3 regions of the Pseudomonas purpurea genome follow, and region 3 is predicted to be linked to each of the others. Evidence: predicted binding sites of a transcription regulator. Region 3 holds the regulator's gene; each other region holds the start of a gene.
What was found. The regulator FliA, encoded in region 3, starts transcription of late flagellar genes. The targets are predictions, from matches to a motif close to CTAAAGTTTNNNNNNNNNNNGCCGNTAA.
Positions count from the first base shown of each region.

Region 1 (5,578 bases), 1.4 Mb from region 3:
TTCGGAATCTGCTGACAGATGAAACATAAAAAAGCCCAATGGCCCTGGCACGTCTTGACCGTGCTGGTGCTGGTCGGCCTGGCTGGCGCGTTGTATTACGCCACCTCGCTGATGTCTTACGAATGGCGCTGGAACCGCGTGCCGCAGTACTTCGCCTATCAGGCCGAAGAAACCCAGCGCGCAGCGGACATTTCTACAGTCAGCGAACTGGTACGCAAAGGCGACAAGGCGCAAGTAACCCTGCGCAACGACGCGGGAGACGAGCAGCACCTGACCGTCGACGACAATAGCCTGCAAGTGGCTCAAGGCGATGATGTGGCCGAAGGCGACGTGGTCGGCGTGACCCGGCATTGGGCCGCAGGTCCATTGATGTGGGGGCTGTGGACAACCTTGTGGCTGTCGGTGGTGTCGGGTGTGCTCGGTCTGCTGATCGGGCTGGCAACCGGCCTGTGCCGGCTGTCGAACAACCCGACCCTGCGCGACCTGTCGATTGTGTACATCGAGCTGGTGCGCGGTACGCCGCTGCTGGTGCAGATCTTCATTTTCTACTTCTTCATCGGCACGGTGCTCAACCTGTCCCGCGAGTTCGCCGGGATCGCCGCGCTGTCGCTGTTCACTGGCGCCTACGTGGCGGAGATCATTCGTTCCGGTGTGCAGTCGATTGCCCGTGGGCAGAACGAGGCCGCCCGTTCGTTGGGCCTGAATGCCAGCCAGTCGATGCGTCACGTGGTATTGCCGCAGGCGTTCAAGCGTGTGCTGCCGCCGCTGGCGGGGCAATTTATCAGCCTGGTGAAAGACACCTCGCTGGTGTCGGTGATTGCTATCACCGAGCTGCTCAAAAGCGGCCGGGAAGTCATCACCACCTCGTTTTCGCCGTTTGAAATCCTGTTCTGCGTGGCAGGCCTGTACCTGTTGATCAACCTGCCGCTGTCGAAAATCGCCAGCCGGCTTGAGCGGAGGCTCGCGCAAAGTGATTGAAGTCCGCGATCTGATAAAAGTCTTCGACACCCGTGGCCAGGTGGTTCGCGCGGTGGATAACGTCACCACCCAGGTCGCCAAGGGCGAAGTGCTGGTGGTGATCGGCCCTTCGGGTTCCGGCAAGTCGACCTTCCTGCGCTGCCTCAATGGCCTGGAGGCATTCGATTCCGGCTCGGTGAGCATTGACGGTTTGCAACTGGCCGACCCGAAAACCGACGTGAATGCCTATCGGCGGGAAGTCGGCATGGTGTTCCAGCATTTCAACCTGTTTCCGCACATGACCGTGCTGGAGAACCTCTGTCTGGCGCAGAAAGTCGTGCGCAAGCGCGGCAAGAAAGAGCGCGAGGCCAAGGCCATGGAGTTGCTGAAAAAGGTTGGTATCGCGCAGAAGGCCAACGAGTTTCCGTCACGCCTTTCCGGCGGTCAGCAACAGCGCGTGGCGATTGCCCGGGCGCTGGCCATGGAACCGAAGGTCATGCTGTTTGACGAGCCCACTTCGGCGCTGGACCCGGAAATGGTCGGCGAAGTGCTGGACGTCATGAAGACCCTGGCGGTGGAAGGCATGACCATGGTCTGCGTCACCCACGAAATGGGTTTTGCGCGGGAAGTGGCGGACCGGGTGCTGTTCTTCGATCACGGCAAGTTGCTGGAAGATGCCGCACCGGCCGAGTTTTTCGACGCACCGAAGGACCCGCGGGCGCAGGCGTTTTTGCGTCAGGTTTTGTAGCCCTGAAATTCCCTGTGGCGAGGGAGCTTGCTCCCGCTGGGCCGCGAAGCGGCCCCAAAACCATGTAATCGAGTGTTGTCAGACGAATCCAGTAAGCCGGATTTACGACGGCTTCGCCGCCGAGCGGGAGCAAGCTCCCTCGCCACAGTGATAGGCGGTGCTTCCTAGGCTCTGTACGAGAACTGCCTGCGTGTCGATCATGCTGCGTTAAAAACAGGCTCGGAATGCTCATTTACAACCCGTAAACTCCGCTTCCTCGCCTGTTTTTGCCTTGCCTGATCGCCACTCGGCGACTTTTCGTACAGGCCCTAAACCTTGAACTTGCCCACCAGCATCTGCAAATGGGTGCCCAGCCGCGCCAGTTCGACGCTGGACGCCGCGGTTTCTTCGCTGGCGGCCGAGGTCTGTTCGGAGACGTCACGTACGTTCAGCACGCTGCGGTTGATCTCTTCGGCCACGGCGCTTTGCTGTTCGGCTGCGGCAGCGATCTGTTGGTTCATCGACTGAATCGCCGACACGGTGCGGGTGATGTTGGTCAGCGAGCCACCGGCGCGACGGGTCAGTTCGACACTGCTGTCGGTCAGGCTGCGGCTGTTGTCCATGATGGTCGCGACTTGCTGGGTGCCGCTTTGCAGGCCGACGATCAATTCTTCGATTTCTTCGGTCGACTTCTGGGTGCGCTGGGCCAGGCTGCGGACCTCGTCGGCCACCACCGCGAAACCGCGACCGGCTTCACCGGCCCGGGCCGCTTCGATGGCGGCGTTGAGCGCCAGCAGGTTGGTCTGTTGAGCCACGGACTTGATCACGTCGAGCACGCTGCCGATCTTGTCGCTTTCGCGCTTGAGGTGGCCCATGGCTTCGGTGGAGTTGCCCACTTCGGTGGCCAGGCGTTCGATCTGGGCAATGGCTTCACCGACCACTTTGTCACCTTCGCGAGCCTGCTGGTCGGCGGCGACTGCCGCTTCCGAGGCCTCTTCGGCGTTTCGCGCGACTTCCTGCACGGTGGCGGCCATTTCGTGCATGGCGGTGGCCACCTGGTCGGTCTCGACCTTTTGGCTGTTGACCCCGGCGCTGGTTTGCTCGGTCACGGCGGACAGCTCTTCGGCTGCGCTGGCGATTTGCGTGACGCCGTCGCTGATCCCGCCGATAAGCTCGCGCAGGCCCACGGTCATGCCTTGCATGGCGCGTTGCAGCTGGCCGAGTTCATCGCGACGTTTCGAGTTGAGGTTCTGGGTCAGGTCGCCAGCGGCAATGCGCTCGGCCACTTTGAGGGTCTGGTTCAGCGGGATGATGATCTGCCGGGTGATGGCCCAGGAGGCGAACAGGCCAAACACCAGTGCCAGGGCGGTCACCAGAATCAGTGTGCTTTTGGCTTGCGCGGCTTCGGCGTCACGCACCTTGGTTTGGGAGGCGGTCAGTTGGTCGCTCAGTTCCATCAGGTGGTCGCCCTGCGCGGACATGCGCTTGAGTGCGTCGGCGCTGGCAACCTGGGAGTCACGGAACTGGCTGACGGCTGCGCGGTAGCCAATGAGCGAGTCGGTGGCCTGCTGGAGGTTGGCGATGTGCTGTTCCGGGAGTTTGCCCGGCAGGCTTTCGAGGTTTTTCAGGGCGTCGTCGATGGCGTCCAGCGCAGGTTGCTGGGCTTCGACCTTGCCGCTGTAGGTGTAGCCGCGTACCTGGAAGCGTGCTTGCTGGATCAGTTTGCTCAGGTCGATCACGCTGTTGAACTGGGCAACGCTGTCGCCTTGCAGAACCGACTTCTCGACTTCCGCCACACGGGCCACGGCGTTGTCGGCGGTGGCGCCCAGCCTGGCACGTGCGGCCTCGCGGTTAGAGGTGGCCTGGGTCATGTCGTTGAACGCGTGCTTGTACTCGCCGACGGCGTCGATTTGCTGGTTGAGCATCGCTACATCAGCCGGTTGCACGATCATCTTGAGGGCGCTTTGCAGGCCTGCATCGAGCTTGTCGAGCAGGCCGCTGACCGCCGCCGGGCCTTGCTCGCCACGGCGCATTTCATAGTCCAGACGCGCGTTGCGCAGGTCTTTGGTCAGCTCGTTGAGGGTGGAAATGTAGCCGAGCTTGTCGCCGCGCTCGATCACTTTGCCCAGGCCCATCCATCCGCTCACGGTGATCAACAGGGTCAGCAGGAGCACCAGGCCGAAGCCGACGCCGAGTTTACGGTTGACGCTCACATTCCCCAGCTTTTCTGCTAACCAACGGTACATGCTGTGAACTCCCTGTTATCGCGGGTTGGACTTATAGGCAGGGTATCGGCAGGCAGCCGGAAATCTGTAGGATCGCCGCAATGTCTGGGTGGGTATTCATCTGTGGCGAGGGAGCTTGCTCCCGTTCGGCGGCGCAGCCGTCGTGAAACCGGTGGATGCGTTTTCACTGGAGAAGAGCGGTGGCCGCTGCGCGCCCAAGCGGGAGCAAGCTCCCTCGCCACAGGAACGGTGTTTGACGTTAGAACAGTCGGGAAAGCAGCGCGGTGACGGCTGTTTCGACCCGCAGGATGCGATCACCCAGTTGCACCGGTTGCAGGCCGGCCTTGGCCAGCAGGTCGATCTCGTAGGGAATCCAGCCACCTTCCGGGCCGATGGCCAGGGTAACCGGTTCGTCCAGGCCTCGGGGGCAGGGCGGGTAGTTGCCAGGATGGCCGACCAGGCCGAGCGTGCCGTCGACGAGGGCCGGGAGGCGGTCTTCGACGAAGGGTTTGAAGCGCTTCTCGATGACTATCTCGGGCAGGACGGTGTCCCGCGCCTGTTCAAGGCCAAGGATCAGTTGTTCGCGAATGGCAGCAGGTTCAAGAAACGGTGTTTGCCAGAAGCTTTTTTCAACCCGATAGCTGTTCACCAGCACCACCCGTGGCACGCCCATGGTGGCAACGGTCTGGAACACCCGGCGGAGCATTTTCGGGCGCGGCAGGGCCAGCACCAGGGTCAGCGGCAGTTTGGCCGGTGGCGGCTGGTCGAGGGTCACCTGAAGCTCGGCTTCGTGGGGTTCAAGGCGCAACAGTTGCGCCGAGCCCATCAAACCGCCGATCCGCCCGACCCGCAGGCTGTCGCCGACCGCCGAGCGATGCACTTCCTGCATATGGGTCAGGCGCCGATCGCGCAGGATGACCCGGTCGGCCGCAATGAAATCGGCCTCTTCAAGGAGCAGCAGGTTCACGGTTGAGTCGCTGGCGGCTGGTCGTTGTGATCGTCAGCCGGTTGATCGTCCGGATGCTCGCCACGTTTGGTGATCAGGCTGCTGAACAGGATGCCGATTTCGAACAACAGCCACATCGGCACGGCCAGCAGGGTCTGCGAGAAGATGTCCGGCGGGGTCAGGATCATGCCGACCACGAAGCAGCCGATGATCACGTACGGACGGATTTTCTTCAGGTAGCTGACGTTGACCACGCCGATCCACACCAGCAGCACCACGGCCACCGGGATCTCGAACGCGACGCCGAAGGCGAAGAACAGCGTCATCACGAAGTCGAGGTAACTGGTGATGTCGGTCATCATTTCCACGCCGGCCGGGGTGGCGGAGGCGAAGAACTTGAAGATCAGCGGGAACACCAGGAAGTAGGCAAAAGCCATCCCGGTGTAGAACAGCACGATGCTAGACACCAGCAGCGGCACGGCGATGCGTTTTTCATGCTTGTACAGGCCTGGCGCGATAAAGCCCCAGATCTGGTGCAGGATCACCGGGATCGCCAGGAACAGCGACACCATCATGGTCAGCTTCAGCGGCGTGAGGAACGGCGACGACACGTCGGTGGCGATCATCGTCGCGCCGGCCGGCAGGTACTGGCGCAACGGCGTGGAAACGAAGGTGTAGATCTGCTGGGTGAAGGCAAACAGCCCGGCGAAGATGATGAAAATC
Region 1 is NZ_CP150918.1:437,477-443,054, forward strand. Features, by position in the region: gene AABM54_RS01970 (amino acid ABC transporter permease) at 19-978, shown strand; gene AABM54_RS01975 (amino acid ABC transporter ATP-binding protein) at 971-1,705, shown strand; gene AABM54_RS01980 (methyl-accepting chemotaxis protein) at 2,014-3,930, opposite strand; gene AABM54_RS01985 (16S rRNA (uracil(1498)-N(3))-methyltransferase) at 4,169-4,876, opposite strand; gene tatC (twin-arginine translocase subunit TatC) at 4,873-5,578, opposite strand, start outside.
Region 1: the regulator FliA is predicted to act here: its motif matches at 3,973-4,000, upstream of AABM54_RS01980 (methyl-accepting chemotaxis protein).

Region 2 (5,578 bases), 2.5 Mb from region 3:
GCGCGACTTTGGTCGACTCGTACAGGTCGGTGTCGAGGATCAGCATGGCCACGACCAGGTCCGGACGGGACTTGACCCACTCAGGTGCAGTCTTGCAGATGTCGCCCTTGACCAGCTCGCAACGCGGGATGCGGTTGACCGGACGCAGCAGGTCGTTGGCGTCGATCATGTCCTGGATCAGCGACTGGTCGGTGTCGGAGAACATGGTCTCGTTGACGTCGGCCGGGTCTTCGTCCTTGTTGATGCTCTGGAAGCCTTCGAAGGTGTCGAAGCCGACGATCGAACGGTTGATCGCGTAGGGTTCCAGGATCATCGACAGGTGCATGTAGAGCATCAGCGAGTTGCCCTTGTACACGCCGCACTCGACGATGGCACCCGGGATCTCGGCCACTTTCTTGAACAGTTCCATGCGCGACAACGCGGCAGTCACGCCGATGCGGTTGGCGAACACGAAAGGGGCATCGGCCACGTACTCGGCGTCGACCCGCTTGAGAACGCCGGCGCGGGTTTCGTTGTATTGGGCCTCGGCAGGCGTAATGCGACGCTTGGTCATTATTTGGTTCCTTGGAAATTCGAGAAGTCGTGGGCGTGGAAATAGTCTTTGAAACCGGCGCCGACATCCGGGCACGCGCTGTCGACGTTGATTGCGCCGCGCTTGTGCTTGAGGTCGTCCAGGTGCATCAGGCGGAAGTCCACGCTGAAGCGGGTCTGTTGCGTGTAGTTGGGCACGGTGCCGTGCAGGTGCGAGCCCGAGAAAATCAGCATTTCAGCGGTGTTGCCAGCGATGCGGATTTCCGACGCGGTGTTGATCGCTTCAGTGGGCACCGGGTGCTGGCGCACCTCTTCCTTGACGTTGTCCTTGGCGCGTTGACGTTGCACGTCAATCCAGTCCGACAGGCTCCATTGCGCCGAGGTGTTTTTCACCGGGGCATCGAAGTAGGCCGGGTTGATCATCATGGTCTGGTCAGGCTGAATCGTATAAACCGGCATCCAGGTGTTGATCTGGCAATCGACGCCGCCGTACCAGGTATCGCGATGAGGTTTGTAGGCATAGCTGACGCCCGCGTGCAGGTAGTCGTAGTTAGGCACGACGCGGATACGCGGTACGTCGAAGATGAATTCTTCGGGGGCTGCGCCAATCTCGTCGGTGAAGCTGCGAATGAGCTCTTTGGCACGCAGGCTGTTGGTGAACTGGCCCTTGAGGCGAGTCACCAGTACCACGAATTCTTCCACCGGCATCAGCGTATGCAGCGCCTGGTGGTTGGTTTCGCCGTCAAACGCGGCGGTAATGCTCTCCTGGGCAAAGGCACAAAGCTCTTTGGCCGCGGTGAGCTGGGTATTCAGGAAAATGTCACCGGCGTAGATGGCTTCTTTAAAGTCAGCTTTCTTCTGAAGCTGATTGATGTACAGATTCACGGTTCCCCTCCTGAGTGCATCGAGTCTTATCTAAGTCGGCATGAGGCTAACAAACTGAAGTCCGATTGCTTTTGTGTTGAGTCAATAACGGTCAGGGACAGCGGGTTTTCGACGAAAGGCCGGCGTTGGCTTTTCGACGGCGCAAAAAAATCCCGGGGCGGTGCTCCTTCCCGGGATTTTCCAATGGGGCGCAGTTTAAAGCAGTTGCGTGAACAGGTGCAGCTTGCCAGTGGTGTCGGCGCCGAAGTGGTCGACCTGGTTCTTGTCCGTCAAACGGATGGTTTTGCAGCAGGACTACTCAATAATCCTGGCGCTTGCGAAACGCCCAGCGTCCCGCCAGCACGGTGAAGGTCGCCACCAGCGCGACCAGGATCCAGAAGCCTTGTGGGTCGCCGGAAAGCGGAATCCCGCCGACGTTCATGCCGAAGAAACCGGCAATGATGTTGATCGGCAGCGCCAGCACGGTGACCACAGTCAGGGTGAACAGCGTGCGGTTGCTCTGTTCGTTGAGGTTGGCGGCAATTTCTTCCTGCAACAGTTTGATCCGCTCACTGAGGGCCGTGAGGTCGTTGATGATCAGCGCAAACTCCTCGGTGGACTTGCGCAGCTCCTTGACGTCGTCCTTCTGCAACCAGGGCGGCGGCCGGTTCAGCAGTCGTAGCAGCGAACCGGGCTCCAGCGCCAGCAACCGCTGCAACCGCACCAGCACCCGACGGTTGGCGCCCAGTTCGGCGCGGTTGGTGGACAGGCGCGAGGACAGCAACTCATCCTCGATCTGATCGACGCTCTGGCTGGTCTTGCGCACAATCTGCGTCAGCACTTCGCCCTGGTCGCGCAGCAAATGCACCAACAATTCCAGTGGCGAGCGAAAGCACTCGCCGGCCTTGACCGAGGAACGCAGCTTGTCCACCGAGTGCAGCGGTTGCAGGCGCGCGCTGACAATCAACCGACTGCGGGCGCAGACCCACAGGGTCGAGACGTCCGAGGACACCATGCTGTTGAGGTTGAACACCACATCGTTGACCACCGCGAGCAACGCGGAATCGACGTGTTCAATGCGGGTTGAACGTGAGCCTTCGTGCAGCGCCTCGAAGAATTCGTCCGGCAGCGCCAGGTGGCTTTTCATCCAGCGCTCGCACGCAGCGTGGGCCAGGTTCAAATGCAGCCAGAGGAACTGCTCGGGGTCGTCCGGGGCCTGCAAATACTGCAACGCCTTGGCCGAATCGATCTCGCGGCCGCGCTCGCCAGGGCGAAAACTGAAGCCGTAAAGCAGGCCGAACAGGTCAGAATCGCGGTGACGGTGGTCAATGCTGTGGTTCATTGAGTCTCGCTGGCAGGAAGTGCCTGTCAGAACGTTCACAGGCTCACTTGAGCCGCATCATTGCAAGGCTGTTTGACCGTTTTGTGACAGTTTGACGGCGCCGGTAAATTGCCTTCGACCGGTGGTCGGATGGCCTCAAGAAAGCCCCCGCAGCGCCGATGGCATAGACGTTAACTTGCGCGCTCTTGGCCGTGGGCCAGAGCGTTGCTGACAGGGATGTCCGGACACTTTGCATGCCCGTGCGGTGCGTGCCTCATCCCTGTCATGAGTATCACTCGATGTTTTTGCACAAATCCCTGAGAGCTCAAATCCTGGCACTGCTCAGCGGCAGCCTGTTTGCGATGCTGTTGATCGCATTGGCCTGCTTTCACTTCCTCTCCAACGGGGTGCAGAGCTATAGCAACCTGATCGAAGGCCCGCTGCATACCTCGCAACTGATCGATGAGGCCAACCTGCAATTCAAGGCCCAGGTTCAGGAATGGAAAAACGTCCTGCTGCGCGGCAAGCAGCCGGCCGAGCGGGACAAATACTGGAAGCAATTCGAAGAGCGCCAGGCGGATGTCCAGAAGATCCTCGGTGAGCTGACCCGCGAGCGGGGCATCGACGCTTCACTCAAGAATCGCCTGGAAAGCCTGCGTGAAGCCCACCGTGTGTTGGGTGGCGCGTACCAGAAGGGCCGTGACGCTTACGTGGCCGCCGGTGCCGACGCAGCAGTCGGGGACAATGCCGTCAAAGGCGTGGACCGTGCTGCCAGCGAACAGATGAGTGAATTGGTCCTCGACCTGCGCAAACAAGGTGTCGAGCAATCGGCGTTGATCCGTGCCAGTGCCGACCGCACCGTGCTGCTGGGCGTCGTCGTGATGCTTGTCTCGGGCCTGCTGATTGGCCTGCTCAGCCTGTGGCTGGTCAACCGTCAACTGGTCGAGCCGATTCGCAAGCTGATCGAGTACGTCGCGCAACTGAGCCAGGGCCGTTTCGCCGAGCGCGTGAGCAGCGACCGTCAAGACGAACTGGGCCGGTTGGCCGTTGCCGCCAACACTCTGCGTGATTTCCTGGCCGAAACCTTCAGCCGTCTGCAGCGCAGCGCCACCGACCTGAACAGCGCCAGCGGTGAGTTGAACTCGATTGCCGGGCTGATGGCCAGCGGCACCAACGAGCAGTTCAACCGCACCGACCAGGTGGCCACGGCAATGAACGAGATGTCTGCCACCGCCCAGGAAGTGGCGCGGCATGCGGCCGACGCGGCGAAAGCGGCCGACGACGCCGACCATTCGGCCCAGCAGGGCGAAAAGGTCATGCAGGGGACGATTTACACCATCACCCAGATGCGCGGCGAAATCGCCAACACCGCCACGGTCATCCGTCGTCTGGAAGCCGACAGCGGGCGTATCGGCAAGGTGCTGGAAGTGATCCGCGGGATCGCCGAGCAGACCAACCTGCTGGCGCTGAATGCCGCCATCGAAGCCGCCCGGGCCGGTGAAGCCGGACGCGGGTTTGCCGTGGTGGCCGATGAAGTACGCAGCCTGGCCCAGCGCACGGCGGCGTCGATCATCGAAATCAACCAGATCATCCAGAGCGTACAGACCGGCGCCGTGGACGCGGCGCAGGCCATCGAAAGCGGTCAGTCGCGCAGTGAAGAAAGCGTCGAGCAGGTGACAGAGGCCGGCGCCATGCTGGAGCGCATCACCGCGTCGGTGGAAGCGATTCGCGACATGAACCGTCAGATCGCTACAGCCGCCGAAGAACAGACCTCGGTCGCCGAAGACATTTCGCGCAACCTGACCGAGATCACCAGCATCGCCAGTACCAATCTGAACAACGTGCAACGCACCGAGGCCGCCAGCCATAACCTGCAAGGCTTGTCGGGGCAGTTGAACGAAGTGACGGCGCGCCTGAGCGCCTGATTCAACCCGCCTGCGCCATCGTGTAGCGACCCGTTTGCGCGTCGCTACACGATGACGCTCAAGCCCGGAACCAGCCTCGGGTTCATCGCAGGTGTCTACCGCCGAGTTGCAAAAAAGCCGCGAGACCCGAAGGTCACGCGGCTTTTTGTCGGGCGCGTTACTTGTCTTGCTTGTTGCTCAGTACCTGGCCGGTCTTGGCGTCCAGTTTCACGTCCCACTTAACATTCTTGGCGTCACGGATTTCGACTTCGTAGGCATAAGCGCCAGTCGTGGCGTTGTGCTCGAGTTCGGTGTCGGTGATGTTTGCCGCTGTAGCGCCAGGGTGCTGGGCCAGGGCGGCCTCATTGAGCTTCTGCATGTCCATGATGATGCCGTCCTTGAGCAGGCCCGGGATCAGGTCCGGACGCACATCGGCCATGGCGAAACCGGCGGTCAGGGTCAGGGCAGCGGCGGTGAACAGGGTGGTCAATGTCTTCATGGGGTCAGTCCTTGTGTGAGCTGTTTAAGTGGCCTCAGGTTAGCCTGCGCAACTTAATTCATCCTTAACATTGCCCGAACCCGGCGGACAGGTAGGTGATGCCGGTCAGTAAACGATTGCTGGGCGACGGATCGCCGGGCTTGCCCGCGATGGGAACACCTCGGTGTAACGGATACACCGCGTTATTGTTCTTCGCGGGCAAGGACTGGGCGTCCACCGTTCTCCTACGGAAAGCGACACACCCAGCCCGCACGCCCGTGACGCTCCCGCATGGGAGCGATCAAACAGCGGGCGACACCTCAATAACCGTTTTTCTCAAGCAACTGCGCAACGCTGGCGGTGGCCGGGCGCTGGTAATACTTGAGCAGCTCCGAGGCACGGTTGGTGAAGATACCGTCGACGCCTGCGTCCATCACTTTCTTGTAATCCACGGCATCGTCGATGGTATAGACGTGCACC
Region 2 is NZ_CP150918.1:4,293,106-4,298,683, reverse strand. Features, by position in the region: gene AABM54_RS19255 (TylF/MycF/NovP-related O-methyltransferase) at 1-553, opposite strand, end outside; gene AABM54_RS19250 (hypothetical protein) at 553-1,416, opposite strand; gene AABM54_RS19245 (transporter) at 1,715-2,737, opposite strand; gene AABM54_RS19240 (methyl-accepting chemotaxis protein) at 3,016-4,641, shown strand; gene AABM54_RS19235 (PepSY domain-containing protein) at 4,799-5,119, opposite strand; gene AABM54_RS19230 (glycerophosphodiester phosphodiesterase) at 5,419-5,578, opposite strand, start outside.
Region 2: the regulator FliA is predicted to act here: its motif matches at 2,872-2,899, upstream of AABM54_RS19240 (methyl-accepting chemotaxis protein).

Region 3 (5,578 bases):
ACGAGGTTCTTGTCGAGGTCGGTTTCTTCACCGACCAACTCCAGGTTGATCTCTTTCTTGAGCTGACGCGCCAGGTCACGAACCAGACGCGGGAAGCGCCCGAAGACCTTCTTGATCGGCTGCATCCGGGTCTTCATGACCGCGGTTTGCAGGTCGGCGGTAACCACGTCGAGGTTCGACACGGCCTTGGACATGGCTTCGTCACCGCTGTTGAGGCCCAGACGGACCAAGCGGTTACGCACCAGTACCAACTCGCCGACCATGTTCATGATTTCGTCGAGCCGCGCGGTATCGACGCGCACGGTGGTCTCGGCTTCACTGGTCGGCTTTTCCGGCGGCGGCGTCGCCGCAGCACGAGCCGGTGCAGGCGCGGCTGCTGGCGCAGCAGCTTTCGGTGCTTCAGCCTTGGCTTCCGGGGCTTTGGCTTCTGGCGCCTTGGCCACCGGTTTTGGTGCTGCCTTGGCAACAGGCGCAGCCACTGCCGCCGTGGCCGAACCGGCCACTTCGGTGAACTTGCCTTTGCCGTGCAACTCGTCGAGCAACGACTCGAACTCGTGATCGGAGATCAGGTCGCTGCCGGCCGCAGCCGCCGTTGGCGCTGCTTGTGCAGGAACCGAAGCAATCGCCGAATCCAGTGCTTCAACGGCAAAGTTACCCTTGCCGTGCAACTGGTCGAGCAGTGCTTCGAATTCGTCGTCGGTGATGTCGGTATTGGCTGGCGTCGATACAGGTGCCGCCGGCGCTGCCGGTGCTACCACGGCATCCGCCGCGAACTGGCCTTTGCCGTGCAGTTGATCGAGCAAGGACTCGAACTCGGCATCAGTAATTTCATCACTGCCCGGCGCAGCAGGTTCTGCCGCAGCCACTGGGGCCTCGGCCTGCTCCTTGACCGCATTCAGCGAGTCGAGCAGTTGTTCGAATTCGTTGTCGGTGATGTCGCCCGATTCGCTTTCCGCGACTGGCGCTTCCACCACTTCTTCGACCACAGGCGCAACGTCGGCCGAAGCCGGTTCGGCCAGGCGAGCCAACGCCGCCAGCAACTCCGGCGTTGCTGCCGTGATCGGTGAACGCTCGCGGACTTCGCTGAACATGCTGTTCACCGCGTCGAGCGCTTCGAGAACCACGTCCATCAATTCCGAGTCGACGCGACGCTCACCCTTGCGCAGGATGTCGAACACGTTTTCGGCGATGTGACAGCACTCCACCAGCTCGTTGAGCTGGAGGAAGCCGGCGCCCCCTTTTACAGTGTGAAAACCGCGAAAAATTGCATTGAGCAAGTCCGCATCATCCGGTCGGCTTTCAAGCTCGACCAGTTGCTCGGACAGTTGCTCTAGAATCTCGCCGGCCTCAACCAGGAAATCCTGAAGGATCTCTTCATCGGCGCCGAAGCTCATTAATGGGGTGCTCCTACAGGTCTAAACCTAAAATCCAAGGCTGGAAAGCAAATCGTCCACATCGTCCTGACCGGACACAACGTCTTCACGTTTATCGGCATGAATCTGCGGACCTTCACCCTGCGTGAGATGTTTTTGTGGATCTTTTTCGGCCAACATCGCTTCGCGGTCATGCTCGATGCCTGCAAAGCGGTCGACTTGACTGGCCATCAGTACGAGTTTGAGCAGATTGCTTTCGACTTCGGTGACCAGTTGGGTCACACGCTTGATGACTTGCCCGGTGAGGTCCTGGTAGTCCTGAGCCAGCAGAATGTCATTGAGGTTGTTCGACACGACGTGAGTGTTCTCGACGCTGCGCGTCAGGAAACCGTCAACGCGTCTTGCCAGCTCACGAAATTCCTCGGCACCGACTTCACGCCGCATGAACCGGCCCCAGTCCGCACTCAAGGCCTGGGCATCAGTGCTCAGGCCATTGACCAGCGGGGTGCTGTTCTCGACCAGATCCATGGTGCGGTTGGCCGCAGCCTCGGTCAGCTTGACCACATAGGACAGGCGTTCGGTGGCATCCGTGATCTGCGACACTTCCTCGGCTTGAGGCATGTGCGGGTCAATCTGAAAATTGACGATCGCGCTGTGCAGCTCGCGAGTGAGCTTGCCAACTTCCTGGTACAGGCCGCGATCACGGGTCTGATTGAGCTCATGGATCAGTTGCACCGCATCGCCGAACTTGCCTTTTTCAAGGCTGTCGACCAGTTCGCGGGCATGTTTTTTCAGGGTCGATTCAAAATCGCCCTGTGAAGATTCGTTGTGCTCCATAGCTCCCCCGTGGCGGATGCATCAACCGATGCGTTCGAAGATTTTTTCGATCTTGTCTTTCAACGCCTGGGCCGTGAAGGGTTTGACCACATAGCCGTTAACACCGGCCTGAGCGGCTTCGATGATCTGCTCGCGCTTCGCTTCAGCGGTCACCATCAATACGGGCAGGTGCTTGAGCTTTTCATCGGCACGCACGTGGCGCAGCAGATCGATACCGGTCATGCCAGGCATGTTCCAGTCCGTTACCAGAAAGTCGATGCTGCCGCTGTTGAGTACAGGGATGGCGGTAGTGCCGTCGTCTGCCTCGACCGTGTTGGTGAACCCAAGGTCACGCAACAGGTTTTTTATGATCCGCCGCATCGTTGAGAAGTCATCAACGATGAGGATTTTCATGTTCTTGTCCAATTCGACCTCCAAGCAGTCTTAAACGCGCTCAGCACCTGAACGCGCCATTTCAATCAATCCGGCGTAACACTCAACAACTGTCTGGAGTACAACGGGCCGAGACCGGTTCAGCCTAAGCCGTACCAGCCTCGTTCGCAGCGCCCCATACGGCCTGTCAACGCGCTCGCCACTCCCCCAAACGCCCCCGCAAACGGGCCGCGCACTGGCTGTGTAACTGGCTGACCCGCGATTCGCTGACCCCCAGGACCTCACCGATTTCCTTGAGGTTCAGCTCTTCGTCGTAGTACAGCGCCAACACCAGTCGCTCACGCTCCGGCAAATTGGCAATCGCGTCCGCCAGCGCAGCCTGGAAACGTTCGTCTTCCAGGTCACGCGACGGCTCGAGATGAGCACTCGCGCCATCCTCATGCAGCCCTTCATGCTCGCCGTCCTGCAACAGATCGTCGAAGCTGAACAGCCGGCTGCCCAAGGTGTCGTTCAAAATCCCGTAATAATCATCGAGACTCAATTGGAGTTCGGCCGCAACCTCGTGATCTTTAGCGTCGCGGCCGGTTTTAGCTTCAATCGAGCGAATTGCGTCGCTGACCATGCGGGTATTGCGGTGAACCGAACGTGGCGCCCAGTCCCCCTTGCGTACTTCATCGAGCATCGCCCCACGGATGCGGATCCCCGCATACGTCTCGAAGCTTGCACCTTTGCTTGCGTCGTACTTGGTTGACACTTCGAGCAAGCCGATCATCCCGGCCTGGATCAAATCCTCGACCTGGACACTGGCCGGCAGGCGAGCCAACAAGTGATAGGCAATACGCTTGACCAGTGGCGCGTAGCGCTCGATCAATTCGTACTGGGCGTCACGTGCCGACTTCTTGTAAAGGTTGTAACCGCTGGCCGTCATAGCACAGGTCCTGCCGTTTGTTGCACGAGACGCTCGACGAAAAACTCCAGGTGCCCGCGCGGGTTGGCAGGCAATGGCCAGGTATCGACCTTCTGTGCAATGGCCTTGAACGCCAGCGCGCACTTGGAACGCGGAAAGGCTTCATAGACCGCACGTTGCTTCTGCACTGCCTTGCGCACGCTCTCGTCGTAGGGAACGGCACCGACGTATTGTAAGGCGACGTCCAGGAAGCGATCCGTGACCTTGGTCAACTTGGCGAACAGATTGCGACCTTCTTGAGGGCTTTGTGCCATGTTGGCCAGCACGCGGAAGCGGTTCATGCCGTAATCGCGGTTAAGCAGTTTGATCAGGGCATAGGCGTCGGTGATCGAGGTCGGCTCGTCGCAGACCACCAGCAGTACTTCTTGCGCGGCGCGAACGAAACTGACTACCGAGTCACCAATACCGGCAGCGGTGTCGATGACGAGTACGTCGAGGTTGTCGCCGATATCGCTGAACGCCTGAATCAGGCCGGCATGCTGGGCCGGGCTCAGGTGAACCATGCTCTGGGTACCGGAAGCCGCCGGAACGATTCGAATACCGCCAGGCCCCTGCAACAATACGTCGCGCAGCTCACAGCGGCCTTCGATGACGTCGGCCAAGGTATGTTTAGGTGTCAGCCCCAGCAGGACGTCGACGTTCGCCAGACCCAGATCGGCATCCAGCAGCATGACGCGCCTGCCAAGCTCGGCGAGAGCCAGGGACAAGTTAACTGACACGTTAGTCTTCCCGACGCCACCTTTGCCGCCGGTCACCGCGATCACCTGTACGGGATGCATGCTGCCCATGTTCTTTCTTTACCTTGTCTTGCTTAGACGCGGGCTACATAACTGGCTGCGCGTTCACACTGGAACAATGCATGGCAGTCCGTCGATGTAGGTACAAATCTATTCATTAATACCTCAGCCGACCCGCTTGGTCGGGCTGTGGTAGAGATCAGCGAACATGTCAGCCATGGCCTCTTCGCTGGGTTCTTCCTGCATTTGCACACTGACGGCGCGGCTGACCAATTGGTGGCGGCGCGGCAGGTGCAGGTCATCCGGAATACGCGGCCCATCGGTGAGATAGGCCACGGGCAGTTCGTGACTGATGGCCAAGCTCAACACTTCGCCCAGGCTTGCCGTTTCATCCAGTTTAGTCAGGATGCACCCGGCCAGCCCGCAGCGCTTGTAACTGTGATAAGCGGCGGTCAGTACCTGTTTCTGGCTGGTAGTCGCCAACACCAGATAATTCTTCGATTTGATGCCACGCCCGTTCAGGCTTTCCAACTGCATGCGCAGCGCCGGGTCGCTGGCTTGCAGGCCAGCGGTATCGATCAACACCACACGCTTGCGCAGCAGCGGATCAAGGGCTTGCGCCAGGGACTGGCCCGGGTCGACGTGGGTCACGGAAACGTTGAGGATCCGGCCCAGGGTCTTGAGCTGCTCCTGCGCACCGATACGGTAGCTGTCCATGCTCACCAGTGCGATATTTTGCGCGCCGTACTTGAGCACATAACGGGCAGCCAGCTTGGCCAGAGTGGTGGTCTTGCCCATGCCGGCAGGGCCGACCATGGCAATCACGCCACCTTCTTCAAGCGGCTCGATTTCTGGCGTGCTGATCATCCGCGCCAGGTGCGCCAGCAGCATGCGCCAGGCCTGACGAGGCTCTTCGATTTCGGTGATCAGTTCCAGCAGATCGCGGGACAACGGGCCAGACAGGCCAATGCGTTGCAGGCGACGCCAGAGGTTGGCCTGGGCCGGACGGCTGCCTTGCAACTGATTCCAGGCCAGGGAGCCGAGCTGGACTTCCAGCAACTCGCGCAGGCCGTTGAGTTCGAAACGCATCGAGTCGAACGCGCGCGGATCAACGCCAGCGCTCGCCGCAGGGGCAGGTGCCGGACGCTTGGGTTCAGCGTAGGTCGGCTCGATCAACGGCTCGGCCGCAGTCAGCGGCAAACCGGCGAACAACTGCCGATTGGTGCTCGCGTCGCTGTCGCCACGCAGGCTCAGTTCAGCCTGGGCCGTGACAATGCGCGACTGGGTCTTGC
Region 3 is NZ_CP150918.1:1,839,174-1,844,751, reverse strand. Features, by position in the region: gene AABM54_RS08230 (chemotaxis protein CheA) at 1-1,394, opposite strand, end outside; gene AABM54_RS08225 (protein phosphatase CheZ) at 1,422-2,210, opposite strand; gene AABM54_RS08220 (chemotaxis response regulator CheY) at 2,232-2,603, opposite strand; gene fliA (RNA polymerase sigma factor FliA) at 2,770-3,510, opposite strand; gene fleN (flagellar synthesis regulator FleN) at 3,507-4,337, opposite strand; gene flhF (flagellar biosynthesis protein FlhF) at 4,452-5,578, opposite strand, start outside.